Regions from separate parts of the Paenibacillus sp. V4I7 genome, predicted to be linked through region 2. Evidence: riboswitches for the same ligand, from Rfam matches in the RefSeq annotation. Region 2 holds a riboswitch; each other region holds the start of a gene.
What was found. Region 2 has a riboswitch for cyclic di-GMP ahead of QFZ80_RS35085 (putative bifunctional diguanylate cyclase/phosphodiesterase). Riboswitches for the same ligand answer to the same signal wherever they lie in the genome.
Positions count from the first base shown of each region.

Region 1: it holds a riboswitch for cyclic di-GMP, as region 2 does, so the genes downstream of both, QFZ80_RS34265 (OmpL47-type beta-barrel domain-containing protein) here and QFZ80_RS35085 (putative bifunctional diguanylate cyclase/phosphodiesterase) in region 2, are expected to answer to the same signal.
Region 3: it holds a riboswitch for cyclic di-GMP, as region 2 does, so the genes downstream of both, QFZ80_RS21305 (response regulator) here and QFZ80_RS35085 (putative bifunctional diguanylate cyclase/phosphodiesterase) in region 2, are expected to answer to the same signal.

Region 1 is NZ_JAUSZD010000002.1:7,309,958-7,320,671, reverse strand. Features, by position in the region: gene QFZ80_RS34270 (phosphotransferase) at 1-475, shown strand, start outside; gene QFZ80_RS34265 (OmpL47-type beta-barrel domain-containing protein) at 602-6,511, opposite strand; cyclic di-GMP riboswitch class I at 6,606-6,697, opposite strand; gene QFZ80_RS34260 (hypothetical protein) at 7,051-7,509, opposite strand; gene QFZ80_RS34255 (hypothetical protein) at 7,544-7,990, opposite strand; gene QFZ80_RS34250 (ParM/StbA family protein) at 7,987-9,183, opposite strand; gene QFZ80_RS34245 (DUF779 domain-containing protein) at 9,593-9,958, opposite strand; gene adh (aldehyde dehydrogenase) at 9,971-10,714, opposite strand, start outside.
Region 2 is NZ_JAUSZD010000002.1:7,500,073-7,510,786, reverse strand. Features, by position in the region: gene QFZ80_RS35105 (ABC transporter permease) at 64-1,047, opposite strand; gene QFZ80_RS35100 (ABC transporter permease) at 1,049-2,128, opposite strand; gene QFZ80_RS35095 (ABC transporter ATP-binding protein) at 2,121-3,662, opposite strand; gene QFZ80_RS35090 (BMP family lipoprotein) at 3,792-4,865, opposite strand; gene QFZ80_RS35085 (putative bifunctional diguanylate cyclase/phosphodiesterase) at 5,122-6,660, opposite strand; cyclic di-GMP riboswitch class I at 6,748-6,836, opposite strand; gene ilvA (threonine ammonia-lyase IlvA) at 6,898-8,154, opposite strand; gene QFZ80_RS35075 (hypothetical protein) at 8,322-8,483, shown strand; gene QFZ80_RS35070 (S-layer homology domain-containing protein) at 8,640-10,714, opposite strand, start outside.
Region 3 is NZ_JAUSZD010000002.1:4,366,994-4,377,707, forward strand. Features, by position in the region: gene QFZ80_RS21280 (ABC transporter permease) at 1-279, opposite strand, end outside; gene QFZ80_RS21285 (ABC transporter permease) at 284-1,105, opposite strand; gene QFZ80_RS21290 (nucleoside hydrolase) at 1,133-2,065, opposite strand; gene QFZ80_RS21295 (ABC transporter substrate-binding protein) at 2,136-3,236, opposite strand; gene QFZ80_RS21300 (hypothetical protein) at 3,499-3,846, opposite strand; cyclic di-GMP riboswitch class I at 4,163-4,251, shown strand; gene QFZ80_RS21305 (response regulator) at 4,363-4,725, shown strand; gene QFZ80_RS21310 (ParA family protein) at 5,166-5,930, shown strand; gene QFZ80_RS21315 (hypothetical protein) at 5,917-6,162, shown strand; gene QFZ80_RS21320 (Rieske (2Fe-2S) protein) at 6,326-6,685, opposite strand; gene QFZ80_RS21325 (amidohydrolase family protein) at 6,701-7,756, opposite strand; gene QFZ80_RS21330 (extracellular solute-binding protein) at 7,814-9,382, opposite strand; gene QFZ80_RS21335 (carbohydrate ABC transporter permease) at 9,450-10,310, opposite strand; gene QFZ80_RS21340 (ABC transporter permease) at 10,324-10,714, opposite strand, start outside.

The sequences.
Region 1 (10,714 bases), 190 kb from region 2:
ATATAAAACCTTGCTCAGTTCATACAAAATTACCGCACATTTAGCAGCACTTAGTGAGGACGTACTAGATCATTTACAACAGCCCAAAGTGATAGAGGCTATTGATACGGAACAAAAGGTTTCTGCATTTGTTCATGGCGATTACAATTATCCCAATCTCATGAAAGACAAACGGCGGAAACTGCATTTGATCGATTTTGACAACACTTCGCTCCACACCAGAATGAAGGATTTGTCCCATATTCTTCATCGAAACGCCCTCTGGGACGGTTCGGAGATGCTTCGTTGGATCGATTATTATCAGAAATATCGTCCCTTGAGCTCATCTGATCTCAGCCTTCTTCATGCCCTTTTATCTGCACCTTATCATGTGGTCCGGAACATTAGGATTGGCGGTATTCGTTTGGCCAAAGAGGTTATTCCGACAACCGCCCATTTGAACAAGTATCAGCGTGAGCTTAGGGCGTTACTGTAATCGGAGATTAAGTGCAAAGATCCCCAAGCTCACATTAGAGTGAACTTGGGGATTTTTGCACTTGTTTTTGGCCGCTTGGCTATTTCTTCTTATCATATCCACGCTGCTCCAGCAGTTCTTTTCACATTACTTTTGTACTTTAACTATGGTCTGACCGACTACCAAAAATCCATCTACAAGACCTCGGAATTCCAGGCTTTCATTTGGTCCTGTCCAAGTAAAATCGGAGCGTTCGAACTTGAATTGTCCGTTCTTTGCTTGATTATAATAACCATTATTGCTAGATAATGCCTTAACGCCATTAAGCACAGCAGTATTAAGATCAAATCCTTCGCTTTTGAACCCTTCAGGTAAATTCACACGAACAGTAAACACACCATTATTGCCTTTGATTACTGTTGGTGTTACTTCAATGGAGCCCGCGATGTAAACAATAAATTGTTTTTGAATCGTCGTACTTAAGCCTGCAGCATTAATTGCGTTTACTGAGATTGTATAGATCCCTGGCTTATCCAATTTAATTACACTTTCATTAGCAATTGGTTTGACCACAGATTCGCCTGGCCCCTTAACTGTCATACTATCGGAAACAATGCCCGACAAAATATCTCGTGTAGAATAACTTAATGTTAACATCGTGTTGAGCTTGTACTCACCACTCAAATTCATTGTGATTTCTGGCGCCGTACGGTCGATCTTCACTTCTACCATCTGTGTCTTCTCTGCGTTTCCTGCTTGGTCAACCGAGTAGAAGCTGACCTGACTCACGCCTTCTTGGCTCACATTCACGATTGTTCCTTCTGAGTACTCTCCACCGTTCACGGAGTACAGCGTCTTGGCTACGCCGCTTTGGCTATCCGCCGCTGCCAGCGTCACAGTTGCATCGGACTTCGTCCAGCCTTCTGTCGCGGTCGCTGTAGTTACTGGTGCTGTACGGTCAATCTTCACTTCTACAGCCTGTGCCTTCTCTACGTTCCCTGCTTGGTCAACCGAGTAGAAGCTCACTTGGCTCACACCTTCTTGACTCACCGTCACGCTCGTGCCTTCTGCATAGTCTCCGCCGTTCACGGAATACAGCGTCTTGGCTACGCCACTTTGGCTATCCGCCACTGCCAGCGTCACAGTTGCATCGGACTTCGTCCAGCCTTCTGTCGCGGTCGCTGTAGTCACTGGTGCTGTACGGTCAATCTTCACTTCTACGGTCTGTGCCTTCTCTGCGTTGCCCACTTGGTCAACCGAGTAGAAGCTGACCTGGCTCACGCCTTCTTGGCTCACTTTCACGCTTGTGCCTTCTGAGTACTCTCCACCGTTCACAGAGTACAGCGTCTTAGCTACACCGCTTTGGCTATCCGCCGCTTCCAGCGTCACAGTTACTTCCTTAGACCATCCTTGAATTTCACTTGCCTTTGTTAACGGAGCGATTTTGTCAATCTTCACATAAATGATTTTTGTCGCTTCTGTGTTGCCTACTTTATCTACAGAATAATAAGATATTTTATTTAATCCTTCTTGGCTGACATTAACGGTAGTCCCCGATATGAAAGCTTGGTCATTCAAAGAATAGAACGTATTGGCAACTCCTGTTTCATTATCGGTTGCCGATAATGTTACTGCAGCACTTTGATTCGTCCAATCCGTTGGTGCAGTTGCTTTCGTTACCGGTGCCTCCGTATCGATGATCAGCTTTGCCTCAACTGTGTTAGAAGGATCCGATTCACCAAATGAATTACTATACGAAGCTACATAATACAGGTGGTTCGCGTAAGATAGGTTATTTACTGTATAGGACAGGTTGTTTAAGTTTTTAACTAGCAATATTGGTTGTCCATTTACAATTTCATATACGTTATAACCATTAGTGTATGTAATAAAATTCCATGTAATTACAGCGCTTGTTGGACTTAGCAGCCTCAAACCTGCCACTGGAGATTGCATGTCAGGGTAAATGATATCAAATGTTAACCTATTGGAAGGTGCAGACTCTCCAAAACGTGTATTATAAATGACTAATTCATAATTATGCGTTTTCTCACTCAAGTTGTAGATCTGGGTTGTTAGAGCAGTACCTTTATAGATTAACTGGCGTGTTCCGCCCGTCACTTCATATACGCGATATTCATTAGCCCAAGCTGCCGCCGTCCAAGTTAATGTCAGATTATTAGCATTCGTGACTGTACCTTTTAATTGCGACGGCTGAAGTACGGGCCATGTCAAATTGAAAGCTGAGATACCCGCCTTCGGCGATTCACCGAATCGATCACTATAGGAGTAAATCTCATAGTTATAGTCACCTTCTGGCATGTTGGTAAACGTTACGGTTGTACCCGTCTGTATTTTTTTCAATTCTCTTTGCCCATCTACGATTTGGTAGACGCGATAAGACGTAGCATAAGTTACGGTTCCCCATTTTAAAGTAATGTCATTGCCATTCGTGACACTTTTCGTCACATTGCCTGGAGCTTGCAAGATCGGATGTACCAGCGTATACGTGAGCTGGCGTCCCTCTGGGGACTCACCGAAACGGCTGCTATAGGAGTGCACTTCATACGTATAATCACCTGCTGGCATGTTGGTATATGCTACAGTGGTTCCGGTCAATGTGCTTTTCAACACCTTTTCACCATCAACTACTTGATAAACCTTATAAGAATTAGCGTAAGTTGAAGTTCCCCACTTTAAAGTAATATCATTACCATTCGTAATCATCTGCGTTAATGTAGCAGGTGCCTGCATCACAGGGAAATCCAAAGTAAAGCTTACACTTGCTCCATCTGGAGATTCCCCGAATCGAGTTCCAAATGCATGAACTACATAGGTGTATTCACCTTTAGGCATGTTTGCAAAAGTAACTGATGTTGCTGGTTGCGATTTCTTTAGAACTTTCTCACCGTTAATTACTTGATAAATATTATAGGATGTTACATTAGCAACGGCCCCCCACTGTAGGGTGATATCATTGCCGTTCACAATAGTTTGGGTCACCTGTTCCGGTGCAGCAGTCCAATTCTGATCTAACGTAAAACTAACCTGACTCCCCTCAGGGGATTCACCGAAACGAGTGCTGTATGAATGGACTTCATACTTGTAGTCGCCCGCAGGTGAGCGTAGATAACTTACGGAAGTAGAGATCACTGTGCTTTTCAACACCTTCTGACCGTCAACGATTTGATATACCTTATAAGAGTTTGCATAAGGGACTGCTCCCCACTTAAGGCTGATGTCATTACCGTTTGCAATCGTCTGGGTCAGACTTCCTGGCGCTTGCATGACTGGGAAAACCATGGAGAGGATCACTTTACTTCCTTCCAACGACTCTCCGAATTTAGTACTCACAGAGCGAACAACATAAGTATGTTCCCCCGCTGTCACATTCGTGTACGTTACTGTCAACGTGGTTACTGTACTTTTTAGAACCTCTGCGCCATTCACAATTTCATATACTTTGTAGCTGTTAGCATAGGGTACTGTATCCCATGTTAAAACCACATCGTTACCATTCTGTACTTTTGATGCTAGATTACCCGGACCTACCATTGTCGGTAGAATCAATTTGAAGCTAACCTCTGCTCCCTCAGGTGATTCTCCCAAAATCGTTGAATAGGAATCAACTACATATTGATAGTCCCCGCCAGGAATGTTCGTATAGGTAACCGTTAAGCTTGTAAGCGTGCTTTTCAATACTTTTTGGCCATCAATAATCTGGTACACTTTATAGCTTGTTGCGTAAGGTACGGAAGTCCACTTCAATGTAAGATCATTCACATTCGCCAAACTGTAAGTCAAGCTAGCAGGAGCTTGCATCGTTTGACCGTTCAAAGTGAATGTCAATCTCGTTCCCTCTGGGGATTCTCCAAAACGGGTTGAAACCGTATGAACTACATACGTATAATCACCAGGCTGCATATTGGTATAAGATACCGTTGTTGTCGCTACTGTGCTTTTCAATACTTTTTGATCGTTTACAATTTGATATACTTTATAGCTATTGCCATAAGCTGCTGCGTCCCACTTTAAAGAAAACGCCGTAGCCGATGTTACACTCTGCACCAAATTGGTTGGTGGCAGAATCGTTGGAAGTACGATAGAGAAAATTACCTGGGTACCTTCAGCCGATTCTCCAAATCGTGTGGAATTCGAGTGAATTTCATACGTGTAATCTCCTGCTGCCAGGTTTGTATAGGTCACCGTCGTACCTGTCACCGTTGATTTCAATACTTTTTGACCACCCGAAACTTGGTACACTTTGTAGTTGGTTGCATTTGCGACAGCCGTCCAAGTTAATACGACATCTGTCACATTTTGAACCTTTGCAATCGGATTGCCCGGAGCTACCATGGTAACAGCATCTACCGTAAATGATACCTGGCTCCCTGCTACGGATTCCCCATATCGATCGCTATAGGAATGAACCTCGTACAGGTAAACACCAGCCGGCATATTGGCATAGGTCACGGTCGTTCCGGTTACTGTACTTTTAAATACCTTTGTACCATCTACGATTTGATACACTTTATACGCCGTAGCATTAGGTGCAACCGTCCATGTAAGTACAATGTCATTTACATTCTGGAATTTGTATGCGAAATTCCCCGGAGCAGCCATGGCTACTTCCCCAACGGTTAAGGCAGTTTGGGTTCCTTCGGCAGACTCACCAAAACGGGTGCTAACAGAATGAACCTCGTATACATAGTCACCCGCAGGCATATTGATGTAGGTAACCGTCGTGCCTGTTACCGTACTTTTCAGTACTTTCTCGTCACCGATAACTTGATAGATTTTATAGGAGGTAGCATTAGATGCAACTGTCCAAGTCAGAACGATATCGGTCAAGTTTTGCAGTTTGGAAGTGAACGTTGCGGGAGGAGTCATCGTGACTCCTCCTATAGTCAAGGAAACTGTGCTACCGTCTGTTGACTCGCCAAACAAGTTGCTTAACGAATGAACCTCATATACATAATCGCCGGTTGGCATATTCGTAAATGTAACCGTCGTACCGGTAACTGTATTTTTTAACACTTTTTCTCCATCGATTACTTGATACACTTTGTAAGAGGTTGCGTTGATCGCTGCATTCCAAGTCAGTACCACGTCATTCACATTTTGAAGTTTAAAAGTCAGGTTGCTCGGCGGCACCATCATCCCTACGGTTAAGGAAACCGTGCTGCCCTCGACAGATTCTCCGAAACGGTCACTGAAAGAGTGAATGACATATGTATAATTTCCAGCGGGCAAATTCATGTAGGATACAGTTGTACCCGTTATTTGGCTGCTTTTTATAACTTTTTGATTATCAATAATTTGATAGACATTATAACCAGTTGCATAAGCAGCAGCATTCCATTTCAATGTAACGTCATCGGTAGCCACCGTATACGTTAAACCATTTGGAGCCGTCATAGCCGGATATCCGACAGTAACTTCTACTGGCGTAGAGTTAGGAGATTCACCGTACAAAGTATGACTAGCTGTTACTGTATATGTATATATTCCCTCAGCGGTATTGTTGACTGTAAAAGTTCTTGCTGTCCCTGAATAGACTAATTTTCTTCCATCCTCTTGATTTTCATACAAATGATAGGTTTGTACATTAGGAGCTGTTCCCCAGTTCAAAACGATATTGTTACCATTTTGTAAGGTGTATGTTAAAGAGGTTGGAGCTGTCATATCGGGATAAACAATGTTAACATCCACCGGAGCACAAGGGCCAGATTCGCCTTCAGAACTTAAGGTGGATACAACATAACTGTAGGACCCCTCCGCCAGATTATTTATAGTAAGACTAGCTGTTGTTGTTGTCCCAACATTAATAAGCTGCCCATAGGTGATGCTGTATACAGTGTATCCTGTAGCTCCATACACCGGGCTCCACGTTAATTTCACATCATCTGGCGTTAGAAGTTGAGTAGCAAGATTGCTTGGAGGTAAGATAGTTCCGTTGTCTGTTGCTCCCCACGCATGTAATCCTGGAAAGATTAATTGAACAAATAAAAGCAGTGTGAGAACCATAGACATTTGTCTTGATTTCTTCATTGACATCTGACATTCCTTCCTTTCTTATAATAAGGATTAATGATCTCAAAAAAAAGAAAAGAACCTTATACAAGGTTCATAGAAAAACACTATGATTCCCTGTGGTAACCGGCTGCCATCCGCGTTTTTAATACGCGTTTCAGGCCCTTGGCTTTGCGTCTCACAGTTTCCTGCAATTTGCCCTTTTCACTTGAGATTTCGATATTTCCATCTCTGCCATAATACTATATTCCTAGTAATTTGAATAGGTAAATTTAACTATATAATCAAACCCCACATATATTCTAGTACTTTTGATCTTCTTAATTAGTTGAAAATCCAATGATTGTCCTATATTCATCAAAGTTTCATTGTAATTCGACAATATTTGAATGGATACCCCTTTATACATGATGTTGTATACAATATGAACATCGAGCCATTTAGAGTCTTTCAAACTTAAACAAATAGACCATGCTTCTACAAATGTAGATAGCATGGCCTATTTTAAGTCCCCTCAGACTTGCGGGTGATATACAAAAATTGATTCTTATGTCATCTATACCTTAGTTAGCAATTTTACTCCATACAGGGTACTCTTCCAAGTACCCATATTCGTACAATTCCTTAAGAGCCTTGCGTATGCTATGTTCATCCTCGCCCGATTCACTGGATAGTTCCACTAGATCGTCTAGGTTGATGTTCGGGTTCTCTTTGCAAAACGTAAGCAAGCCCTTAGCAGCCCACGAAAGTCGATCGTCTTGGAAATCTCCAACCATACGACGGAATATTTTATGCGAGACAATTCTCATCTCCACGAGTTGCTGCAAAGCCTTGGTCGCCTGCTTGAGACTCATGCGACCGAGCTTAGCGATATCAGATAATCCTGGCATATTCGATTCCGAAGAATAACATTTCAAGACGATAAAAGTCATTTGTGTATAAATATCCATGCCGGGATGGTGAAAAACTTCATCTGAAAGATTAAAATGACGCGCTGCGTCCTTAGCTTGTCCGTTGTCCATCTGATGTCCTCCTTTTCATTATCATGGAGTTCACCTACTCATTATTGTTGCCATGATCCGAGGGTTGTACTAGCTTTCCCGAATTATGCCGAGATTGCCGGAATATTTGCGCCAAGCTGAATTTTTTCTGATCATTGGCACTCAGGATCTCCTTCTTTGGCTGGTTGAAATCATCATTCGATTCATGAGAAGGTTCAATAGGCTCTGCCGAATCCATGTCACTATAGCTGTCTGCTAGAGAAACGGCATCATCCATGTCCGAGACCATTTCTTTCCCGGGAAATAATTCTACAACCGGTCGCTTACTCGATTGCTCTTCACGAACATATCTTGTCAAAATATCCATGATTCCTTGACTGAAAATACCTTCCATTTTCAACTGATTCAAATAGTCGATAACCTCAGACGGAGTATCTGACGGAATATAGAGGGTAACATCCTTACCGGAACGAACGTAAACGGTGGATCTCCGCTTTTTCAATCCGAACCGCTCCCGCTCTCAGATACTCCTTCAGAATCAGCACTAGCTGCCGCGGATTCGTCCGCATGTTTCAGCGCGTGGTCAAGCATAAGAAAGGTGCCTCGCACATTCCGGAATTGGCTGTGTTCCACGCTATCAAACTTAATGGGCAAGCCCAACTCAGCGTTTAGTTTCTCAATCCAAGGCTGCAAAACGACTGCTCCACCGCCGATAAACCAAAATTCGTTGGCGTAGCGAACATGCTTCCAAGAGTTGCGGGCGTATTTCAGCACTTTCTCCGCTAATATGCGCATGTGCCGGTTAATAAGGCTTGTCATGTCAAAAACAACCTTACCCTCCGCATAAATCTCATACTCTTTGTTGACCAGCATGAGGGTCAATTCCGCCGTGCTAGCGATCAATTCCTCGCCTTGCGAATTAACCTCGTTGCGAATGCTCTCTAAAGCATCATTGAGGTAGATCTTAGCGCCGGTAGAGTGCCGCTGATCCAGATCGAGACCGGGTTTGAAGAACGCGATATCCATGTCAACACCACCAACATCGGCAATGCCGAAGCCTTTATGGGATAGATGCGATTTGGAAGTGGCCTCAAGGTCGTAAACACCGGATACATCGTCTATGCTGATATCGGTAGGAAGCGAAAATTCCATTTCCACCGTTATCCCTTTAAATACGGGGGTCGTCCCGAATGTAACGGAATGTACGCCTCCTGTAATCTTATGAGCAAATTCCTCACGGAATTTCGTTATTTCACGAATCGGCAGACCTGTACCCAAGTTGACAGCGGCTTTAATCCGCTTTTTCCCCCGCCTAATGGCATCCTCATGTTTCTTGGCAATGGCATACGCCGCAGCCGTAAGGAGTGTCACCATTGTTTCGGGTCTCTGGGCCTTCTTTTGCACCGCTTTATCCCCTACAATTTCATGAATAATCCCTTCGTCACCGATCGCTAAGTTACCCACGTAAACATGTCGGTACTGATCGCTCTCTATCGAAGGCGATGTAATCTGTACGTCAAGAAAATCCAAGGGATCACCTTGTTCCATCAAAAGAAATCGTTCACCAAACGGTTGTGCTAGTACATTAGGAAAAATAAAGTTTTTGTCCAAATGGTCGTAAATCACTTTAACGTGACTGCTGCCATTATCAATAGACAGCGTGATGGTAGTGGTTAAGACTTCGTTCTTTGTCAAGTCTATTCCCCTCTCCTCAACCTTATTGTTTATATAAAGATTCGCGTAACAAGGCCCAATTGAGAGGGTGTTTGGAATAATTGGTATTTTTAGCTGCTAGTTGGAATGAACTTTAAAGTTTAAAGTTTAAGATTTGAACTTTAAGATTTAAGCTTTAAACTGTACGATTTAAACGTTAAGATTTAAACTTTAAAGTTTAGGATTTAAATGTAAAGTTTAAACTTGTTACAAAAGATACAACAATTCCAGCCAAAAGTAACTCTAATGCAGCCTTTCTGCGATTTGCGTCATGGTCATAGGCCAATATAGGAGGAGCCTTTCTTGTAAAAGGCTGCCTGCAGCACAAAAAAACCTGTTCCCTTCGTCAAGGAAAGAGAACAGGGTTATTAATCCTATCTTATAAAAAAGCTTAGAGACCCAACACACGCCGCTCCTCATCCGAGAACATCCTCGAGCGAGTCAGAAAACGTCGCCCTTCCGGCCCCTCAAGCGAGAACATCCCACCTCTGCCGGGCACCACGTCGATGATGAGCATCGTATTCTTCCAATAATCGTATTGCGACTTGCTCATATAGAAAGGGGCGCCGCCTATATCCCCCAGCCATACGTCGCTATCGCCGATAAGGAACTCCCCTTGCGCGTAGCACATCGGAGAGCTGCCATCGCAGCATCCGCCAGATTGATGGAACATGACAGGGCCATGTTTGGCCTTTACAATTTCGATTAGCTCTAGAGCGGCATCGGTAGCAACGACCTTGCTCACTTCTATCGTCATCGTACGGCTCTCTTAGAAGAAGCCCAGTGCGTCGGGGCTGTAACTGACGAGTAGATTTTTGGTTTGCTGGTAATGGGAGAGCATCATTTTGTGATTCTCGCGGCCAATGCCCGAGCTCTTATAGCCGCCGAAGGCAGCATGGGCAGGATACGCATGATAGCAATTCGTCCATACGCGGCCGGCTTGAATGCTGCGCCCCATCCGGTAGGCCGTGGTCATGTCGCGCGTCCAAACACCGGAGCCAAGACCATAGAGCGTGTCATTCGCGATCGCCAGCGCCTCTTCCTGATCCTTGAACGTCGTAACGGAAAGAACCGGTCCGAAAATCTCCTCTTGGAAGATTCTCATTTTGTTATGCCCCTTCAGAACTGTCGGCTGAATGTAGTAGCCCTCGGAGATATCTCCATCTACCTTTGCCCGATCTCCGCCGATCAGACATTCGGCCCCTTCCTGTGCACCGATATTGATATAGCTCATAATTTTCTCAACTTGCTCGGTAGAGGCTTGTGCGCCAATCATCGTTTCCGTATCCAGAGGGTTACCCTGTTTGATGGCAGCGACTCGCTTCAAGGCTCTTTCCATAAATTGATCATAAATCGATTCCTGAATTAATGCGCGTGACGGGCTGGTGCAGACTTCTCCTTGATTCAGGGCGAACATTGCAAAGCCTTCGAGCGCTTTATTGAAGAAAGCGTCATCACGTGCGACCACATCCTCAAAGAAAATGTTTGGTGACTTACCACCCAGCTCCAAGGT
Region 2 (10,714 bases):
AATTGTTCACAATAAAAAACATGCACCGCTACAGGGATATTCCCCTAGCTGTGCATGTTTTTTTTATCGTTTACCTGGATCGTAAGGTTCACCAAGAGCTGATGGTGCTTTAGCCCTACCTACTGCGCCTGCCAGTACTAAGATGGTCAGTACATAAGGCAGCATGTAGAGGAATTCCTGCGGAATATTTTTTGAGAATTCGAACAAACGCATGAAGTTGTTGAGCGCCTGCGCCATTCCGAAGAAGACTGCTGCGCCCAATGCGCCAACTGGATGCCATTTACCGAAAATCATCGCAGCCATAGCAATAAACCCTTGACCTGAGATCGTGTTATGCGAGAAGGCACTTGTTGTTGTGAGCGTAATGGTCGCCCCGCCAAGTCCGCCTAACAGACCACTAATCAACACGGCGATGTAACGAATACGCTTCACTTTAATCCCTACGGTATCCGCGGCACTCGGGTGCTCCCCAACGGACCGAAGACGTAAACCGAATGGTGTCTTGAACAGCACATAGTAAGTAACCGCTACGAGAATTAAAGCAATGTATGTTGTCGGATAAGCATTGAAGAGAGCATATCCGATATACGGTATTTTGGACAAAATCGGAATTTCCCATTTGGAAAACACATCATTTAACGTTTCTGTTTGACCAGCACCATTGAACAGTACTTTAACCAAATACAACGTTACGCCTGCTGCCAAGAAGTTAATTACAACACCGCTGATGACTTGATTGGCTTTGAACGAAATCGTTGCTACCGCATGAATCAGAGCGAATATGAGCGCAAATACCATGGCTGTCAGCAAACCGATCCACGGGGACCAGATCCCCATATTCGCCTCTTCTGCATAATAAGCACCAACGGCCGAAGCGAATGCCCCGGAAACCATGAGGCCCTCAATCCCGATATTGACGACTCCAGAGCGCTCCGAGTAAATCCCGCCCAAGGCTCCAAAGATGAGCGCCGTCGAATAGACGAGCGTCGTGTTGATAAGTTCACTAAATTTCGTGAAAAACGCGTTAAGCATGGTGAGCAGGTCCATGTTACGTAGCCCTCTCTTTCTTGCGTTTACTATAGAATGGGATGAGCACCCATTTAACGATACCTTGGGTTGCGACGAAGAAGATAACCGAACCGATGACAATACGGATAATCTCCGGCGGCACATCAGCTCCGAAACTCATTCCTGCTGAACCGTAAGACAATCCACCAAACAGTGCGGCCCCGAGCACAATCCCGATTGGATTGTTAGCACCTAGCAGGGATACCGCAATCCCATCAAACCCGTAACCTGGGAAGCCTGCTGAAACAACTTGATAGTGGAATACACCAAGGACTTCAAACACGCCCGCAAGCCCGGCAAACACGCCAGAGATAAACATGGCTTTAATAATGTTCTTCTTCACATTCATTCCGGCATATTTCGCGGCATCGATGTTATGACCAACGGCACGCAGCTCGTAGCCTTGCTTCGTTTTCCACAAGATGATGTAGAATACAACCGCTGCTAGTATCGCAATGAGTGTCCCCCAGTGCATCCTCGCATTATCCAGCAGAGCTGATAGCCATGTGATGCTTAGAGATGCCGAGTCTTGGATCATGTAGGAGCGCTGCTGCTTCGGCTCCAGAAGAAATTGATTAATAATATAATTCGACAGGAACAAAGCGATCCAGTTCAACATAATCGTTGAAATAACTTCATTAACTCCACGCTTTGCTTTCAAATAGCCCGCAATAGCCCCCCACAATCCACCAATAAGTGCACCGACGATAACAGCTAACGGAGCATGAATAATCCACGGAAGACCTGTCAATTTGACACCGATAAATGTAGCCCCCGTCATACCCATGACGAATTGCCCTTCGGCACCGATATTAAACAAGCCTGTACGAAATGCGAATGCAACGGATAATCCCGTCAAAATAAGAGGGGTAATCGCACGAATGGATTCCCCTATATCATACGAATTACCGAAAATCCGAGAAAATAACGCTCCATAGGCAGCTAACGGATTATATCCACCTGCCAGCATAACGAGCGCTCCGAATAACAGCCCAAGTAGAATCGCCACGATCGGATTCACCGCTGATTCACTTGTAAAAATACGAGCAACCTTATTCATGAGCAGCTCCTTTCTCTGTGCGCTTACTGCCAGCCATAAGCAAACCAATCTCTTGATCGTTCGTCTCCTGCGGCAGTACTTCTCCCACAATCTGTCCTTCATAGATGACGGCAATGCGATCCGACACATTCATAATTTCATCCAGCTCAAAAGAAATCAACAAAACCGCTTTGCCTTTGTTCCGCTGCTCGATCAATTGACGGTGCACGAACTCGATTGCACCGACATCCAATCCCCGCGTTGGTTGCGCGGCAATGAGAAGATTGGGGTTTTTGTATATTTCCCTGGCAATAATCGCCTTTTGCTGATTACCACCCGACAAGGATCGCGCTTTATTGTAGATACTTGGCGTTCTAACGTCGAACTGCTTAATTAACGCTTCCGCATGGCGATCGATCGCTTCATAATTTAAGAAACCAGCTTTGTTATAGGCAGGATGAAAATACGTTTCCAGCACCATGTTTTCGCTCATTGTAAAATCGAGTACGAGTCCGTGCTTGTGCCGATCCTCAGGAATATGCGACAATCCAGCCTCAGAGATTTCTCTCGGCGTATGGTTAGTAATATCGCTTCCCATCAGCAGCACACGACCGCTATCAATGGAACGCAACCCGGTTAATGCCTCGATTAATTCACTCTGCCCGTTGCCATCAACGCCGGCGATCCCCAGGATTTCTCCGGCTTTCACCTCAAAGTTAAGCCCCTTCAGAGCAGGCAAACCCTGCTGGTTACGCGCAACTAGTTCTTTCACCTGAAGTACGGGTTCTCCAAGCTTCACTTCCTGCTTGTTCACTTTGAAGGAAACGTCGCGCCCGACCATCTTCTCCGCCAGAATCTGTGGATTCGTCTCCGAAATTTCCAACGAATCAATCACTTTGCCCCGACGAATGATCGTCACGGTATCGGCAATCTCCATAATTTCTTTCAGCTTATGTGTAATGAGAATGATGGATTTGCCCTCTTTCACAAGATTGCGCATAATCACCATCAATTCACTAATCTCTTGCGGCGTTAGTACTGCTGTAGGCTCATCAAAAATAAGAATATCGGCGCCGCGATACAGCGTTTTCAATATTTCCACACGCTGCTGCATACCGACGGAGATATCTTCAATTCTCGCTTTTGGATCCACACGCAAACCATATTGCTCCGATAACTTGCGTACTTTGTCTTGCGCTGTTTTGTAATCAATTTTGGACCCTTTTTTGGGCTCCATACCCAAAATGATGTTTTCTGTCACGGTAAATGGTTGAACCAGCTTGAAATGCTGATGCACCATACCAATGCCAAGCTCGATAGCACGATTCGGGCTATCGATAAATACTTCCTTGCCTTGCACTTTAATATTGCCTTCATCCGGCTGATAAAGTCCGAACACAATGTTCATTAGTGTTGATTTACCCGCACCATTTTCGCCAAGCAAGGCATGAATTTCACCCTTCATCAGCTTTAAGCTAATGGCATCATTCGCCACTATTCCTGGAAACCGCTTCGTAATGTTGCTAAGTTCAACAACAGGGACTACTTCATTCATCAGATCACCCTAAGGATCAATTTTTTTAATTACCTCTAAAACTAAAGAACAAGGCTAGTTATTATAACTAGCCTTGTTTGAACAGAAGTACACATATCGTTCGTAACCGCTACGACTTTTATACCTGCATTAAGGTTTTTCAGGAACTTTGATTTCGCCGCTAATAATTTTTGCTTTGAACTCGTCAACTTTTTTCAAGATTTCAGGTGTTACGTTTTTCTTGGAAGTTTCAGGAAGGCCTACGCCATCGTCTTTAAGACCAAGTGTAACGACTTTACCACCTTGGAATTTGTTGTCAATAACATCTTTGGATACACGAGCAACCGCTGTGTCAACACGTTTCAACATGGAAGTCAGTGTTACTTCATCACCGAACTCAAGGGATTGATCTTTATCTACGCCGATAACCCAAACTTTTTTACCGTTTTTCGCACGGTCTTTTGCTTCGTTGAACACACCATTACCTGTGGAACCAGCTGCGTGGAAAATGACATCAGCGCCATCGTTGTAGATGGTTGCTGCTGCTGCTTTACCAAGGTCAGGCTTATCGAAAGCGCCTGTATAGTTAATTTGTACTTTGGCATTTGGATTAACCGCTTTAACACCAGCTACGAAACCAGCTTCAAAACGTTTGATAACCGGGATGTCGATACCCCCAACAAAACCGATTTTGTTCGATTTAGTTGTTAGACCTGCAACCACACCAACAAGGTAAGAACCTTCTTGCTCTGAGAACGTTACGGACTCAACGTTTGGAGCTTCAACAACATTATCAATGATCGCTAATTTAGCATTTGGGTTTTGTGTTGCTACTGTTTTAAGTGCATCACCCATCAAGAAGCCGATACCCCAAGTCAGGTTGTAACCGTCTTTAACGAATTGGTTTAAGTTAGGTGTATAATCCGCATCGCCTTTAGATTCAAGGTTTTTCACTTTCGCTCCTGTTTGTTTCTCAAGAGCCTTCAAGCCTTCCCATGCGCTTTGGTTAAAAGATTTATCGTTGACGCCACCAATATCGGTAACCATTCCGATTTTGAAGTCTTTACCGCTGGTGTTGCTTGGCGCCGCTGAAGCTGTTGCCGCTGCAGTAGTAGCCGGAGTTGCTGAAGCCGCCGGTTTCGTTTCTTCTTTTTTGGCACAGCCGGAAAGAGCTAATGCAGAAACCGTTACAGCCATAAGAGCTGTTGAAAGCATTTTCTTCATGATTATTACCCCCATAAGATCATTTAATTTAAAACCATGAAATCTCACATTGTAGGTTGACCACAATTAGTTAAATTATGTAAGACTGCCTATAGATGAGTGTATCATTTTGAAACCTATGAGAAAAGCGATACACCAGCAAAATAACATAATTCGTTATGTCATACAAGTTGACATGGTCTTTTTGTAAGCCCCTACAATATAGGTTCCAAGCCCCAATTATTTATTATACTACCACTGGTTAATAAAATCTAGATTACCCTTTGTTAATTTTATCGTTCATAAGTCGCAGGAATTGTTCGGGTCCTAAAGGGCTGCTAAACAGCACTCCTTGCACTTCCGTACACTGCAAAAGTCTTAAGTGCTCCAGCTGTTCCTCTGTTTCGACACCTTTTGCAATTAAATTTAGACCTAGACGGTGAGCCATACGAATAATGGCAGCAGCCAGCAGCTGATTCTCATCGTCGTCTACCAAATCCCGGATCAATGTGCTATCCAATTTAACGCTATCGAGCGGCATACCTTCGAGCCCGCTTCGTGTAAATAAACCTGTACACAAGTCATCCATAACGATACGTACACCGAACTTCTTCAGCATAATCAATTTCTCGCTAGCCTCTTGTACATTGGAAGATGTGATACTTTCCGTAAGGTCCAGTTCCACCAACATCGGATCTATACCTGTCTCTTTCAAAACAACGGCAATTTCCTCAATAAAATGCTCATCTTTAAACTGTGAAGCCGTTACGGCTAGGGTCATTCTCAGCGGTGCGTAGCCCTCATCCTGCCAGATTCTCATCTGTCTGCATGCCGTTCGTACAGCCCATTTCCCGATGGGTAACATGAACCCCATTTCCTCGGCCGCTTTCTTCCAATCCATACTGGATGCGAGGAGGGCGTCTCCCTTGCTCCAATGAATGATCGCTTCCATTCCGATTAATTTCCGGTTTGTTATTTCATATTGAGGCTGATATAGGATTTCAAACCGATTGTTGTCTAAGGCCGATCGAAGCTCTTTCTCCATGTGAGCTTTGCTCTTCACCATGGCATCGATGTCAGAAGCATAGAATTGGAACTGGTTATGTCCTCTGTTTTTGGCCGTATACATCGCTTCATCTGCATACGCCATGAGCTGCTCAGGCAGCATACCGTCTAACGGATACAATGCTATCCCAATACTAGCTGTTATGGTTACAGGCATTCCATCTAGGATAAAAGGCTCTTCCAGAGCCATTTGAATTCGGGAAGCTACAACTCTTGCATCTTCAGGCTTTGCAAAAGATTCTAGTAAAATAGTAAACTCGTCGCCACCTTGTCGGTACACCGTATCCGACCCCCGCAGGCAGCTCAGCAAACGTTCTGCTGCAAGGCGAATTAAACGATCACCATAAGCATGACCTAATGAATCGTTGACATCCTTGAATCGGTCCATGTCCAAGAACATAACAGCCGCCAGCTGTTCATTGCGTTGCGCATGCAGGAGTGCCCGCTCCAGTCGGTCATTAAACAATCGGCGATTGGGTAATCCTGTCAATGTATCGTGATACGCCAGAAAGGCTAGTTGTTTGCTCTTTTCTTCCTGCTCTCTACTAGTAAGAAGCAGTTGCCCTACACTCTTCGCAAAAAATAGACAGATTAGTGCTTGAACAAGCATACTAATGAAAACGTAAGGCGAAAAGGAGAAAGAAGAAGCAGCAAGTAGATTAATGGTCAACAAAAAGAAGCCCAGCACGCCCAGATAGACCAACGTTTGCGCTTTCATATGCTGTATCCACTTAGAAAGTATGCCTTTCATTCTTGAACCTCCTTATCTGATATGAGAAAAAAGGCTATTCCGAATCGGAATAGCCGTAGGTGTACCTGTCTAGGTAAACTGCAACCTGTCGGCAGCCCAGCCATCATTGTTGCAAAGGCAACCTTAGACCTGCAGCTTTGCGTCCTTACCTTTCGATAAGTTTGCCTTTACGATATTAAGGGAATTCATGGGACTAATTAACTATATCATATCCATTCCGCATTTGGCTAATTTTCCTTAAATAAGCAAATTAAAGAGCTTGGGATCCTTATTTATTTCTATATAGCCATAATCCTTCTGGGATAGGCGCTCAATAAGCCCCTCATAATCATCTTTATTTTTGAGCTCAATGCCGACCAGCGCCGGAGCATCGTCCCTGTTATTTTTTTTCGTATACTCAAATCGGGTAATGTCGTCTGTGGGTCCTAAGACTTCTTCTAGAAATTCGCGCAATGCCCCAGCACGCTGCGGAAAATTAAGAATAAAGTAGTGCTTCAAGCCTTCATACACGAGTGATCTTTCTTTAATCTGCTGCATACGGTCAATGTCATTGTTGCCGCCGCTGATGATGCAGACTACATTCTTACCGCGAATCTGCTCCCGATAGGTATCAAGTGCTGAAACCGGGAGTGCGCCAGCGGGCTCAATGACAATCGCGTTATTGTTGTAAAGCTCCAGAATGGTTGTACATTCCTTGCCGGAAGGAACAATTACGATATCCTCCAGCTTTTCTTTGCAAATGTCAAAGGTAAGCTCGCCGACCTGCTTTACAGCTGCGCCGTCTACAAACTTCTCAATCGTAGATAAGGTCACGACCTTCCCCTGCTTGAGCGCTTCCGTCATACTTGCCGCGCCTTCTGGCTCAACACCGATAATACGTGTACGTGGAGAAACACTATCCACATACGTCGCAACTCCCGCTGCAAGGCCACCACCACCAATTGTTGCGAAGATGAAATCAGGAGATTCGGGCATTTGATTCAAAATCTCGAGGCCAACTGTGCCTTGCCCGGCAATCGTACGGACATCATCGAAGGGGTGTATGAACACCTTATTCTCTTGAGCACAGTAGGCTTTGGCATGGTTAGACGAATCATCGAATGAATCACCTGTGAGAATAACTTCAACAAAAGATCCGCCAAATAGCTTAACTTGGGAAATCTTTTGTCTAGGCGTTGTCGTTGGCATGAAGATTTTTCCTTCAATACCAAGCTGTTTACAGGAATAAGCCACACCCTGCGCATGATTGCCGGCGCTCGCACACACGACACCCGCTTCGCGTTCCTCCGGTGTTAAACTTTGGATCACGTTATACGCTCCGCGAATTTTGAAAGAACGAACAATTTGCATATCTTCACGTTTAAGATAAACGTTGCATTCATACAAGTTAGAGAGCAGCTCATTGCGTTGCAAAGGCGATGGTTCGATCACCCTGCTGAGCACATGATTGGCCCTAATAATATCTTCCAAACCTACTTTACTGGAAACAACCATTTTCTCTTACTTCCTTTCTCCACATTGTGCTATTAAAGTTTTAAAGATTATTGTAGCACAACTCTGCCCGCCTGTACGAAAATAATATTGGTATAGCTTTATCCTATGTTTCACTTCATGCCCAGCAGGGTATTACATAGCAATACAACTTCAAAGGAGTGATTCAAATGTCGACGCAGCCTCGCAATATCGATATCGAAGAACGCCATGTGGAGAAAAAATCGGATTCCAGTTTAGTTGCTTCTACTTTCATCAAATATGCGGCTTACATCGTCATCATCTTCGGTGTTCTGTATTTCCTAGTTCGTTATGTATTTCCAATGTTCTAAGCTAGGACGTAAGTTGTGTTGTGTCCTCATCAATGAGGGTACGATCACATCTGGAGCTAGCACAACCACAAGAAGCCTCAAACCCACTAACAAGTGGATTAGAGGCTTCTTGTATTTGTTAGGAGAGGTGTTTGCCAACTCCCCTCAACCACTTATTTAGTAATAGTAACGAGGCTGCTCCTGCAGCTCAGACCGTCTTTGCAAGAAACGGTAGAAGGCACTGGCCGCCTGTGCTTTCGTCACTTCTTGTTGAGGTATAAATTGTCCATCGTTCAGAGACATAATATTCAGCCCCACCACAATAGCTGCATCACCAACATTCTTAAGCTTAGCAGCATCTGCGAAATTGCCATTGAAGATCCCATCGAACTTCGTCAAGCTCTTGTAGCCAAGCGCCTTCACGATTAACTGTGCCATTTCTTCCCGATTCATCGCAGCTTCTGGATTAAATTCAGCACCTACATCTAGCAAACCGCGATCAACCGCATTTTCGACATACGCAAAATAAGGAGAAGATTTGCTCACATCGGCAAAAGATGCCTTCCGTTCTGCCCCGTAATAAATACCACCGTTACCGCCATTCATGGCAATAACGAGCATTTTGACTAACTCGCCACGTTGAATGGTTTGATCCGGATTCACTTTGCCATCCTTCACATCCAGCGCTTGATAATCGAGCATAAGCTGAAGCTCATTTTTAGCCCAGTGATTGTCAATGTCGCTTACTGTCACTTTATCCAAAGAAATCACTTCACCCGTTTCACTATTCCGCCATTGACCGTTTTGCGCATCCAAGAGGAAAGGTTCACGGTTGAATTTGGGAACGAGTGAATAGACAAGCTTGGCATCTAGTTTCCCGTCTGCCTTCAGATCCATGGATTGTGGGACATCCCCAGCTGCCATCATCACTCTGTATTTCTCCAGTGGAATTCCACCGGTGAACCCGCTGCCTTCCACCACATAATTTAACTTGATGTCAAACTGTGCAAGCCAAAGATCCTTGGCTTTATCAATGGCCAGCACCTGCGGCTTTTGCTGTGGATATGGCAGATTGCTGATGGAGAAGTGATACCCAACAAGTTGGCCGGTCACACGATCGATGCTTACCGTTACTTCTTCATTTCCGGCAATTACGCCATCAATTACTCGCTTAAAACTAATATCCCAATTGCGCATATGTTTCAGTTGATCTTCCGAATAATTTTTAGCCGCCTGTACTTGAAGTACCAACTGATCGGTGTAAGAAGGAAGCTGCTTTTTCACAAAATCAACACCTGTTGTTATCGCATCTTCCAGAGCAATTTTACCCTCTATATCTTTATTGTCTTCAGGACCGTAAGGGATGTAGCTGCTAAAATTCGTAATCTCTCCCGTCTTGCTATTCACGCTAGCCCATGCGCCTTTGCCGACGATTTTAACTTTGGAATCCTTCTCAGAGGCTTCATTCCAACTTAAATTCCAGTTCGAACTGGTTTCCCCTGTTTCAGGGTTGGTCGATTCATTATAGGATGCTTCTTGGAGTTTATAGTCGGAGGATAGATTGAAAACGGTTGTTACCTTCTTCACAGCCTCTTCCTTCGTCAGGTCCAAGGTAGCTGCCGGCTTAGCAGCCAATGGCTTGTCGGTTAACGGCTTATTCCCCTCAGCTCCTTCCATCCCTTTGACTGGGCTCCAGATCTCACCGGTTTCAGCATTCAAAGAGAAGGCGCCCAGCATGTAAGAAATAATGGGCAACTTCTTTCCTTTGGCACCGTAAGGAATCTGATACTGCAAAGACAAATTCGCCTTGTCGCGGAACATTTGGGCAGCTTTATCCTTAGTAATCGGCGTTACATTCTGCTGAAACGTGACATTGTCATCCCAATTGTAGTTATAATTCGTAACCTGTCCTTCCCCATTGACGACCACATTGATACCATTCAGAGCAAAAGGCACACCGCCAACAGATCGATCGAACCGAATATTGTACTGATAATTACCATTCAGCGGTGTACGATATGCGTTCTCCTCAGAATCATTGTAAACAAGCACCTTCTGCTTATCTGGATTCACTTTGCCTATAAAGGCAGAAGCTACTTCCTTGGCAGCTTTGAAATCCACCTTCGGTGGATAGCTAGGTTTGTGGTCAGGGTCATTATCATTCATGGAATAAGAGGTCAGCGTTCCGTCCAAGCCGTTAATCGATACATTTAAAGAGCCGTAATGCCGATCTTTGACTATTTTGGTGTAAT
Region 3 (10,714 bases), 3.1 Mb from region 2:
CTTAAACTCAAACCGGCTTAACGCATAAGCCGCTGGGATACCAAGCAGCAGTGCAAACAAATTACCGATCATCGATACAATAACCGAGGTACCCGCGGTCGTCATGAACATCTTGACTTCCAAAATGTTGCGATACCATTTCAATGAGAATCCTGTCGGTGGGAATTTCAATACACTCCCTGGCTCAAATGAAGCAAATGCAATAATGACGAGCGGCCCGAGCAAGAACATGTAGACAAGAAGCGTAAATAAGGCCAGTCCTCGATTCTTCTCCCGCATACTTCTACCCCTTCGGATTTAATTTAGTAGCCAGTTTGTTCATAAGCGCAATAACCACGAAGGTGATCACGATCATAATCACGGCAATGACGGAGGCGAGATACCAATCGTTCAGAGTAATCGCATTCTGATAGAGGAATGTTGAAATGACCCGCTGCTTGCCTCCGAGCAAAGCCGGTGTCGTATAAGCTGTTAAACTTCCGACAAATACAAGGATACTGCCTATAATTAATCCCGGTACACTAAGCGGAACGATGACCTTGACGAAAGCCGTAAATCGGTTAGCTCCCAAGCTCTCCGCCGCTTTGATCAGATCCGGATCTATATTCTCAAGAACACCGACCAACGTAATAATGATGAGCGGAAGAAACAAATGGAGAAGACCAATCATCATCGCAGCTGGTGTATACAAAATATTGAGTGGCTCTTGGATGATACCAATGGCCATCAAGGCATTATTAAGCAGCCCTTTTTTACCTAAAATAATCATCCAGCTGAACGACCTGACAACCGAGCTCGTAAGCAGCGGGAAAATAGCTAATGCAAGTAAGATCGCCTTTTGTCTCGGACTCTGTTTGGAGATGAAGTAAGCCACAGGAAATCCAAGCAATATGCAAAATAGGGTGGTTACCAAGCTGACACGCAGCGTCGTCCACACGATCTTGAGAAAATAAGGGTCTTTAAAGAAACTTAAGTACCCTCCCAGCGTAAACGTCCCTTTATCGAAAAAGGTTGAACCTATCGTGAGAAAGATCGGTATCACCATGAAAATCGTCAGGAACAGTAGTCCCGGTAGCAATAATAAAAATAAGTACGTTTTTTTCATGTAGCTTTACTCCTGTTCCTGGGTTCGCTAGGCACGCAAGGCGTTTATAAAAAGCTGGAGGAATTCGTCAGCCAATACATCCGTACACACATGAACATTAGCCTCTTTGGACAAGCGGTTCTGGAAATCGCATACGGTCTGTCCGTCGCACAGCTCGCTTCGGATTTCGACATCAACGTAATAATGGCGTGTCGTGACCAACTGTTTATTCAGAGCCACTCCGACTGCAAGTGGATCATGAAGCGCACAGGCCCGAACTCCGTTACGTTCATAGTAACGCTTCATATAATTCGCGGTGCTTTCCTGAACATAGCGGGCTATGGGAGAATCTCCGAGCTCACGGATATGTTCATCGGTCAGCAGCGCTTTACGCGTCACATCCAATCCTACAAGGGTTAAGGATGGAAAACCTGCCTGGAAAACGATCTTCGCGGCTTCCGGATCGACATACATATTGTATTCCGCCGTGGGCGTTACATTGCCGAAGCCTTGAACGACGCCCCCCATCACAATGACTTCCTTGACCTGATGAATCAGATCAGGATGCTTCATAACCGCCAATGCCAGATTCGTTAACGGCGCGGTCATAACCAACGTGACTTCTCCGGCGTGCTTCCGTACTTGTTCCACGATAAAATCGGAGGCATGTCCAGCGGTCGTCTGCATATGAACCGGCATATCGCTTAAAGCGCCGCCAAGCCCGTCATTGCCATGGACATGATGCTCAAAGTGAGAAGCTCGCATCAAAGGCTTGTCTGCCCCTTTAACGACCGGAATCTTCTCTTCCATCCCAAGCAGTTGGAGGATCTTACATGTATTCTTGGTCGCTTGATCCAGAGAAACGTTGCCATTCACGGTTGTAATTCCGAGAACATCCATGTCTCCGCTGCGAATGGCCAAAAGAATACCTAGCGCATCATCCACACCCGTGTCTACATCTAGGATGACCTTCTTTTTCATGACTAAGCCCCCTTTAAGTCCTATTGAAGAAATCAAGGGTATATAAGCATATACCCTTGATTGATTTTATTTATTGAGCAACTTCCTTGTTGAAGCGGGCAATCCATGCTTTGAGATTCTGATTGACGAATTTCATATCCAATTTGCGAAGTTTATTCACCACGTCTGCGCCATAGGTAATCCCTGTAGCTTCTTCAGGCGAAAGCTGAAGTGTTGTGTTTACAGGTGAATCTACTTTCGCTTTCGCTGATTTCTCCTGTACTTCCTTGCTCAAATGCCAGTTGATGAAATCCTCAGCCAGCTGCTTGTTTTTACTTCCTTTAATCACGTTGACCGTGTTCATTACGGCGTAAGCTCCTTCTTGCGGGGAGACGAACTTCGTTTCTGGCACAGCTGCTTTCAAATCCTTCACGTACATTTCCATGATAGGACCAGCAGCAATTTCCCCTTGTGCGAACATGTTTACGAATTCGGAGGTTTGGCCGTAGTATTTAACGACTCCTTTGTTCAACTCCTTAATTTTTGCAAAAGCTTGATCCTCATTAAACGTTGCATTTCCAGCAACGACAGATGCTGCATCCAAGACCATTGGGCCAGTTGTCCCCGTGATGTTAGGAAGTGTCAGCTTTTTGGAGAGTTCTGGACTCCATAGGTCGCTCCATGACTTGATTTCTTTGGTTGTTGCTTTCGGATTGTAAGCAATGCCTAGTCGACCTACCGTGTAGGCTGGACCATAATCTTCACCCAGCGGCGCCTTGGCCAGATCATAAATGTCTTTCAAATTCGGAATCCTACTGCGGTCGATCTTATCGAACAGTCCCGCTTCAATTCCTTGTTGTGCGTAATAGTCAGATAAATAAATGAGATCCACACTCGAGCTGCCCTGCTTCACTTTGTTCATACGTTCTGCGTTATTTCCTATCTCCAGAACAATCTTGGCATTATGCTCCTTCTCAAACGGCGCGTACACTTCTTTCTTAAAGAAATCATCCGCAAAACCCCAGGTGGAAATGATTAAAGTTGTAGGTTCCCCTTTGGATGCCGCTGTGGCAGCTGCTGTGGGTGCTGTCGTAGCTCCACTTGTATTACCCTGGTCCTTCGTGCCGCAACCTGTTAAGGCTAGTCCTACTACAGATAAAGAAATTAAACCACGAACCATTTTTTGTCTCATCATTCATCGTCCTCCCAAGTTTTATCATGTATAATTTTAATGCGTGAATCCCCTGTTAAATTTTTACTAGTATTCTTCATGACCCCAGAAATATGCGCGTTTCGCCTTAAATCCAGCTATACAAAAAAAAAGAAAAGTACCCTTGATAGAAAGAAGCTTCTAATCAAGAGCACTCTTCATTGTAAACAATGCAAAGTGACATCTATTGGTATACATGTGGTTTCCTCTTAAGATAAATCAAAAGAGAACACCTTCGACTAAACTATTCGGTTTGTTTAAGAATAATGTTCGTTATTGCCCATTGCGTCGGCGGATCATAATCCCTTAATACCGCATCCATGGATAAGCCCAGTTCTTGCTCCAGCCTGTCCCGGATTCTCTTCTTGTATATAGAGGACATATAAAAATCGACTTCGTGTTTGAGCGTTGGCGCCTCGCCTTCCAATGCAGTTGAACGCGGTGAGCGGCGGTGCTTGGCATGAAAAGTAATAATATTCTGATCAATTGAAACCTTCAGCAATGTTGTGCCAAACCCAAACAACTCTTTGGAGATTTCGTTATAGAGGTGACACAGCTTCTTCTTGTATTCATTAGAATCTAGTTGTGGCATGGAATCACCTTCAAGATCAATTATCAACCCTTATGCGTTAAAATCTATCTTAATAATACATAGGATTTCAGAATTAATCAAGAGAATCGTTCGTCTTTCTCACTGAAATCGGGCATTATTTACCTATAACACATCTAAATGATCCAATTTCCCGAATGTCTTACAAATATTGCTTGATATTCGCGACGGATTCGGGCAGCATAACTCATCTTGGTTAACATAAATCAAGGGCTGCCTCGCAGAAACTTTTAATACTAGTACTTTATTACTAGTATTAAGAGTGCTATACTTTAGAATACATAGTAATTCTTCTGCTAAACGATAAGAGCAAAGCTAATGAAAATTAGTGACGCAAAGCTAAAGGAGCTAAGGCGAAATACTTCGCTATGCTTGCCAGTTACCGAAGGAAGGGATATATCCACAACTCCCCTTATTCTTCTTTTAAGGGGAGTTTTCCTTATGTTCTATAACAGTAAATAGCTAGGTAGAAAGTCCCTCTGAAAGGTGATAATTAATATGGCGAGACTAATGGTTGTTGATGATTCTATCTTTATGCGATTGATGATTAAGAACATCCTCTTAGAATTAGGGCATGAAATTGTAGCCGAAGCATCGAATGGACTTGAGGCCATCTCTCTTTTTTTACAGCATTCACCTGACATGATTACGTTGGATATTACAATGCCCGAGATGGATGGTATTACGGCATTAAAGGAAATTAAAAGTTACAAGAGCGATTCAAAGATCATTATGGTATCCGCAATGGGGCAACAATCCTTTGTTATTGAAGCCATTACCCTTGGCGCTAGAGATTTTATTGTGAAGCCTTTTGATAAAGACAGGGTAGCTGAAGCTGTAAAAAAGGTACTGAGTTCGTGAATGCCCACAATGCTCTCCACCTGAATGCCTCGCCATTCAACTTTTTGGACCATCACTTATTTAGCCGTGATTATGTATTTCGATACGGATTCATTCTTACTCTACTAATGATTACGGTTTTACATGTATCTGTTTTTCCAAAGTTTGATATATATGCTTTCTATCTACTTTCTGTCATATTTTGGGCATCGGATTTTCGAATAAACCGCTGGTGGTTCTAATCATTCTTTGTTCATTCGTAGTTTTGTTGAGGTCCTATTATTTTGGCGAAAAGTGACCTTATGGATACATATACAGAAAATTGATTTGAAAGAGAAATTCCTGGCGCTATGGTTGCCGAATACACTCTCAACTTGACCGTGCATGACCCCCTTTTAAATAGATCTATTGTAGAACTATATACAGGAATAAAGGTTTACAGAAATAAGGAGGAATGGGTTATGGGAGCCATTATTTCAATCGGTAATCAAAAAGGCGGCGTTGGCAAAACGACAACCACGGCCATCACGGGGTATCTTCTCTCTAAGAAGTACAAGGTTCTCTGTGTCGACTTCGATAGCCAAGGCAATTTGACACAGTTTCTTACTCAACGAGATATACACGATTACTCCAAAATGACTATTTTTGAGGCATGTAAAAACATGAATCCCACCCCCTACATCCGCAAGTTAACCTACAACCTTCACTTCATTCCGGCTGATGAAATGCTTGCAACTCTGCCCATGCTTATCCATCAAAATCCTTCAATGAGTTCGACCATTTTGAGAGATACACTACATAAAGTAAAGGCCAGATACGACTACATACTTATTGATTTACCTCCAAATCTCGGAGAGCACACTATTAATGGTTTAGTGGCTTCCGACTATGCAATCGTCATGCTACAATGCGAACCAATGTGTTATGACGCGCTGGACAGATACATCGCAACAATGATTCACATCAAAGAGGTTAAAAAGCTGGACCTTGTTTTATGCGGCATATTGCCAACAATGATCGATTCTAGAACAATCATTGATAAAACAATCATTGATAGGGTAAGGAGAGAATACGAGGGAGTTGTGTTTCGATCGGAAATAAAGCGAAGAAATAGAATCAAGGAGTTTTCTATTACAGGAATACAGGAATACAGTAATATGGATACATCGGCATTAAGCAATTATAGAAATTTTGTCGAGGAGCTGGAGCAGCGTGTCCAAGCGTGATGCGATTGAACAGTTATTAGGAAAACGGCGGAGTCAAGAAATACAGGAAACTGTAAATACAGGTTTACAGAAACCTGTAAATAAGAAAAAAGCAACATTTGATTTCGATGAACAATTCCATACTGAGTTAAAGATATTCGCCGCGAAACAGAATAAGAAGATGGTTGATGTTGTGGTAGAGGCCGTGAAAGAGTATATGCGAAGACATAAAAATAACCCCCCGGTCGAGTAGGCCCTTCGGATAATTTAAATAACAGTTTGCTCTAATTGCCATTTTTTAATAAACATTAGCAACTTAAATGAATTCAGTTCTATCCTGTTACAAAAAGAATAAAGGGGATCGAATAGGAGTTTTCAGCCCATTCGATCCCTCCTATTTCGCTTATTCTCGTTGTCTACTTTCTTTCCAGATCAACACCAACTTTGCCGTCTTGCACATTCACCTTATACGTTTTTACCCAAATCTTTTCGCTGAATAAAGATTTGCCGGTTCGAATATCGAATTCCCAGCCATGCCAGGGGCAGCGGATGATTTCGCCCATTTTACCGTACTCGTATTCATACACGTCCGAAGGGAGCGTAGTACCAGATACGAGTCCTGCGCACATCGGTGCCCCCTGGTGGGGGCAATAATTGTTTAAAGCGTAATATTCATTGTTTATCCGGAAAATGCCGATGCTCTTCCCCTCGATTGTGACGACGGCGTGACCGCCTTCGGAGACAGCGTCCGCATCCAGCACGTAATGTACCGTCATAAGGTCCTCCGTGAGTTAAAGGTTATATAGGCTTTTGGCATTTTCGTAAAAGATTTTACGCTTCGCCTCCGGCTTTAGTCTCCGCAGAATCATACTTGGTGAATCGAAATCCCAATGCGGATAATCACTCGAATACAGAATCATATTCTCGGCATCAATCATATTGAACAAATCGATCAAATGCTGCGGATTATCCGGTTCCTCAATGGGCTGTGTAGTTAAATAACAATGCTCTCGAATGTACTGACTAGGCAGCTTCTTCAGCCAAGGGACGGTAGAGCGGAGCGCTTTATAGTTCTTATCCAGCCTCCACATCAGATGCGGCAGCCAAGCAATACCTCCCTCGGTAAGCACTACTTTCAACCGCGGGAACTTCTCAAATACGCCCTCGCATACCATGCTGACAAGATGAGCCATGAACATTTGCGACAAGCATGTGTGCCACTCGATGTAACGGGACGGATACCCAGCAGCGGTAGGTGCCGTGGAGCTGCCCCCTCCTTCCGCGCCCGGATGAATCGCAATAGGTAGACCATTCCGCTCCGCAGCCTCATAGATAGGATGATACTGTCGCTGGCCGAGGGGGGCACGAGCCGCACTAGAAATCATCACTTCGACGATATCGGGATGGCCCCCGACGCGGTCGATCTCTTTCGCGGCAAGAGATGGGTCCTGCGTGGCGACGGCCATGGCGCCCTTGAACGCCTTGTGTTTACCAAGCCATTCGGCGATCAAAAAGTCGTTGTAGGCTGAGCAAATCACAGCTGCGTAATCAGGGTCGTGCGTCGTTGAAATATTGTACACAACCCCGGTCAACACGCAGTATTCGACATTGTAGCCCTCAAGCAGCTGCTTGATCATGAGGTCTGGGTCCGAGCCGGCTTTGCCGCCATTGGCCGGAATGGCGTCCTTCTTCATGACGCCTACTGGCGAATAGTAACCAGAGCCTGCATACCCGATTCCGGTCGTCGCTACGCGTGACCGCCATGGTTCGGCCAGATACGGCAGCAAATCGGCATCATTCTGTTCATTATGGACATCTGCATCAATGACCTTGAAATCTTCGGCCATGCGAACACCTCCGTTCCGGCGTATAGGTTACCTTTGCCTCCTAGCTGCACGAATTGATTACTTCTTACCGTATGTTCGGGTATAGGCAGCATTGTACATACCTAACAGTTCGTCAGCTCCGAGCTTCTTCGCTTGATCGATAAATTCTTGATACGTCTTATCGTTGATCGGCGTCTTGCCCGCTACGAATTCAGTCAGCTTCTGCTCAAGGAATTTGTTCAGGTTGTTCAGCTTCGATTTTTCCAGCTCCAGCTCTTCCTTCGTCTTGACGATCTGCTTCGGCGCTGGAATAATGAACGATTCGTATCTCTTGTTAATGTCCTTGCTCTTGTCGCTTAAGCCGCGCTCCCACACCTCGCGGGATTTGGCATTATCGAGCGTAACCATATCGTACCAAACGCCCCAATCCTTACGCAGTGTCGTGAATGGCGAAGCGCCGAAATCCTTGTTGTAGACAGATTTGCCGTTTTCCTTCGTATACGTTTTGCCCTCGATACCAAGCGATAAGTAGTTAGATCCTTCTTCTCCCAGTAAGTAGTCAAGAAATTGAACTGCCCTGTCCTTGTCTTTCACCTTAGCCGAGATCGCGCGGCCGGCAGCGCCTACAACCGGACGTGAGAATTGGTAGTTCTTAATACCGTCTGCAGCAAATTGTGGAATCGCATCGAGTGTATACTCCGCTATACCCGCTTTACGTCCTTTGTCCATAAGCGTCTCCAAGTCAGCCTTCCAGAAAAACGTCACGAGTGATTTGCCTTTAAGAATCCGCTCTTCCCACTGTGCTTGCGTAATCATCGAGAATTCAGGATCCAGCAGCTTTTCGTTAAACAATTTATTCAAGTAAACAAGCGAGTCCTTATATCCTTTATGATAGGGAGCGAACGCGTATTTGTCGGTAGCCGGATCGACGTTATAGAAGCCGTGTATGCCGGTGAACGCTCTGCCGAATGTCGTAAATAACCCGGTATCGCCAATAATGGCATTATTGATGAGGGGATAAGTATCCGGCTGCTTTTCTTTGAGCGTTTTGAGGAACTGGTAAAACTCATCCACTGTAGTCGGCGCCTTCAGTCCATACTTATCCATGACGTCCTTGCGTGTATACCAGACGAAGTTAAAACCTTTCCCTTCCGCGTCGCCCTCGATGACAGGAACGGTATAAATACCGCCGTCAACGCCAGTTGCGACCGCTCTAGCCTCTGGGTATTTGTCGTAGAACGCCTTTAGGTTCGGTGCTTTATCCAAGTAATCTTTTAAGTTCAAAAATACTTTATCCGGACCGTGCTGTCTTCCCTCTAACGTATCTACCTGGATGAAGTCCGTGACTGAGTTCGTCGCAATCATAATTTGCTTCTTTTCCTTCAAACCTTCCTGACTGACCACTTGAAACTCGATCTTTACGCCGGTCTTTGTTTCGATTTCCTTGAAGATGTCCCAGTCCTGGCGCACTTTTCCTTCTGGACGGTCGTAAGCCAGCCACGTGAATGTGATCGGCTTCTTGGACTCGTCTGGTTTCTTCGTTTCTCCCGCCGCAGGAGTATCATTCGGTTGGCTCGAACAGGCTGCTGCGACCAAACTAACGAGCATAACCGTAGTCAATCCTGTTGCGACAGTTCTTTTTTTCATCTGAAAACCTCCCTATCGTGGTAAAAAAGTATCCCTCTATAGCGTTAGATTCCGGGGGAATCTAGAACTATCCTTTGATGCCGCCGATCATAGTTCCCTGCACGAAGTATTTCTGGATGAACGGATAAATACATAGGATCGGGAGCGTAGCGATCATGATGATGGCGTACTTCATCGTTTGGAGCAGGCTCAGATCGCCTTCAGCCTGAATCGTAGTACCGGCCACAAGAATGTTCCTGAGCATAATTTGCAGCGGGTACATCGAACGGTCGTTCAAGTAAATGAGTGCATCGAAGAAAGCGTTCCACTGATTCACAGCTGTGAATAAGCCGATTGTCGCCAATACCGGCATGGATAGCGGAAGCACAATACGCAGCAGCACTTGTAACGAGGAGCAGCCGTCGATCGTTGCTGCATCTTCAAGCTCCTCCGGCAATGCCTCAAAGAACGTACGCATGATAAACAAGTACCACGTGCTGATCAGGGAAGGCAGGACGATTGCCCATATCGAGTTCAACATCCCCAGCTTTTGCACAACGAGAAACGTTGGAATCATACCGCCGCTAAACAGCAGCGTAAAGGCGGCCATCATCAGAATGATTCTGCGGCCGGGCAGCCATTTCTTCGCCAGCGGATACGCCATAGCCGAAGTTACGAGCAAGGTTAGTATCACATGAACGATCGTATAACGGATCGTATTCCAGTAACTGATCCATAGATCCGGATTGCTCACCAACTGCTTATAGGCAATAAGCGTTACCCCCTTAGGAAAGATGAGCACATCCCCGCTCGATACGAGAGCGTTATCACTGATCGAAGCGCTGAATACATAAACCAGCGGGTATACCATAACGATCATCAAAAGAATCATGATCACATAGTTGAAGGTATCAAATACCCTTGAAGCCATCGATTGTCTGATTTTCAAAAGGGTTCCTCCTTTACCACAAGCTCGTTTCTGAATATTTTCTAGCGATCCGGTTAGCGGCGATGACGAGGATAAGGCCGATCACTGACTGAAATAACCCGACGGCTGTGGCGAAGCTGAAATCCGCATCCAAGATACCGCGCCTATACACGAATGTGTTGATGACATCCGATGTTTCATAGTTCATGGAATTGTAAAGCAGCAATATTTTTTGGAATCCGGTCTCCATAAAATGGCCAAGCGTAAGAACGAACAGGATGATCATGACGGGCACCATGCCAACGAAGGTAATATGTCGCATCTGTTGGTAGCGGTTCGCCCCATCCATTTTAGCGGCCTCATAAAGAGTTGGATCGATGCCGGCAATTGCAGCCAGATACAGAATCGTCCCCCAGCCGATTTTT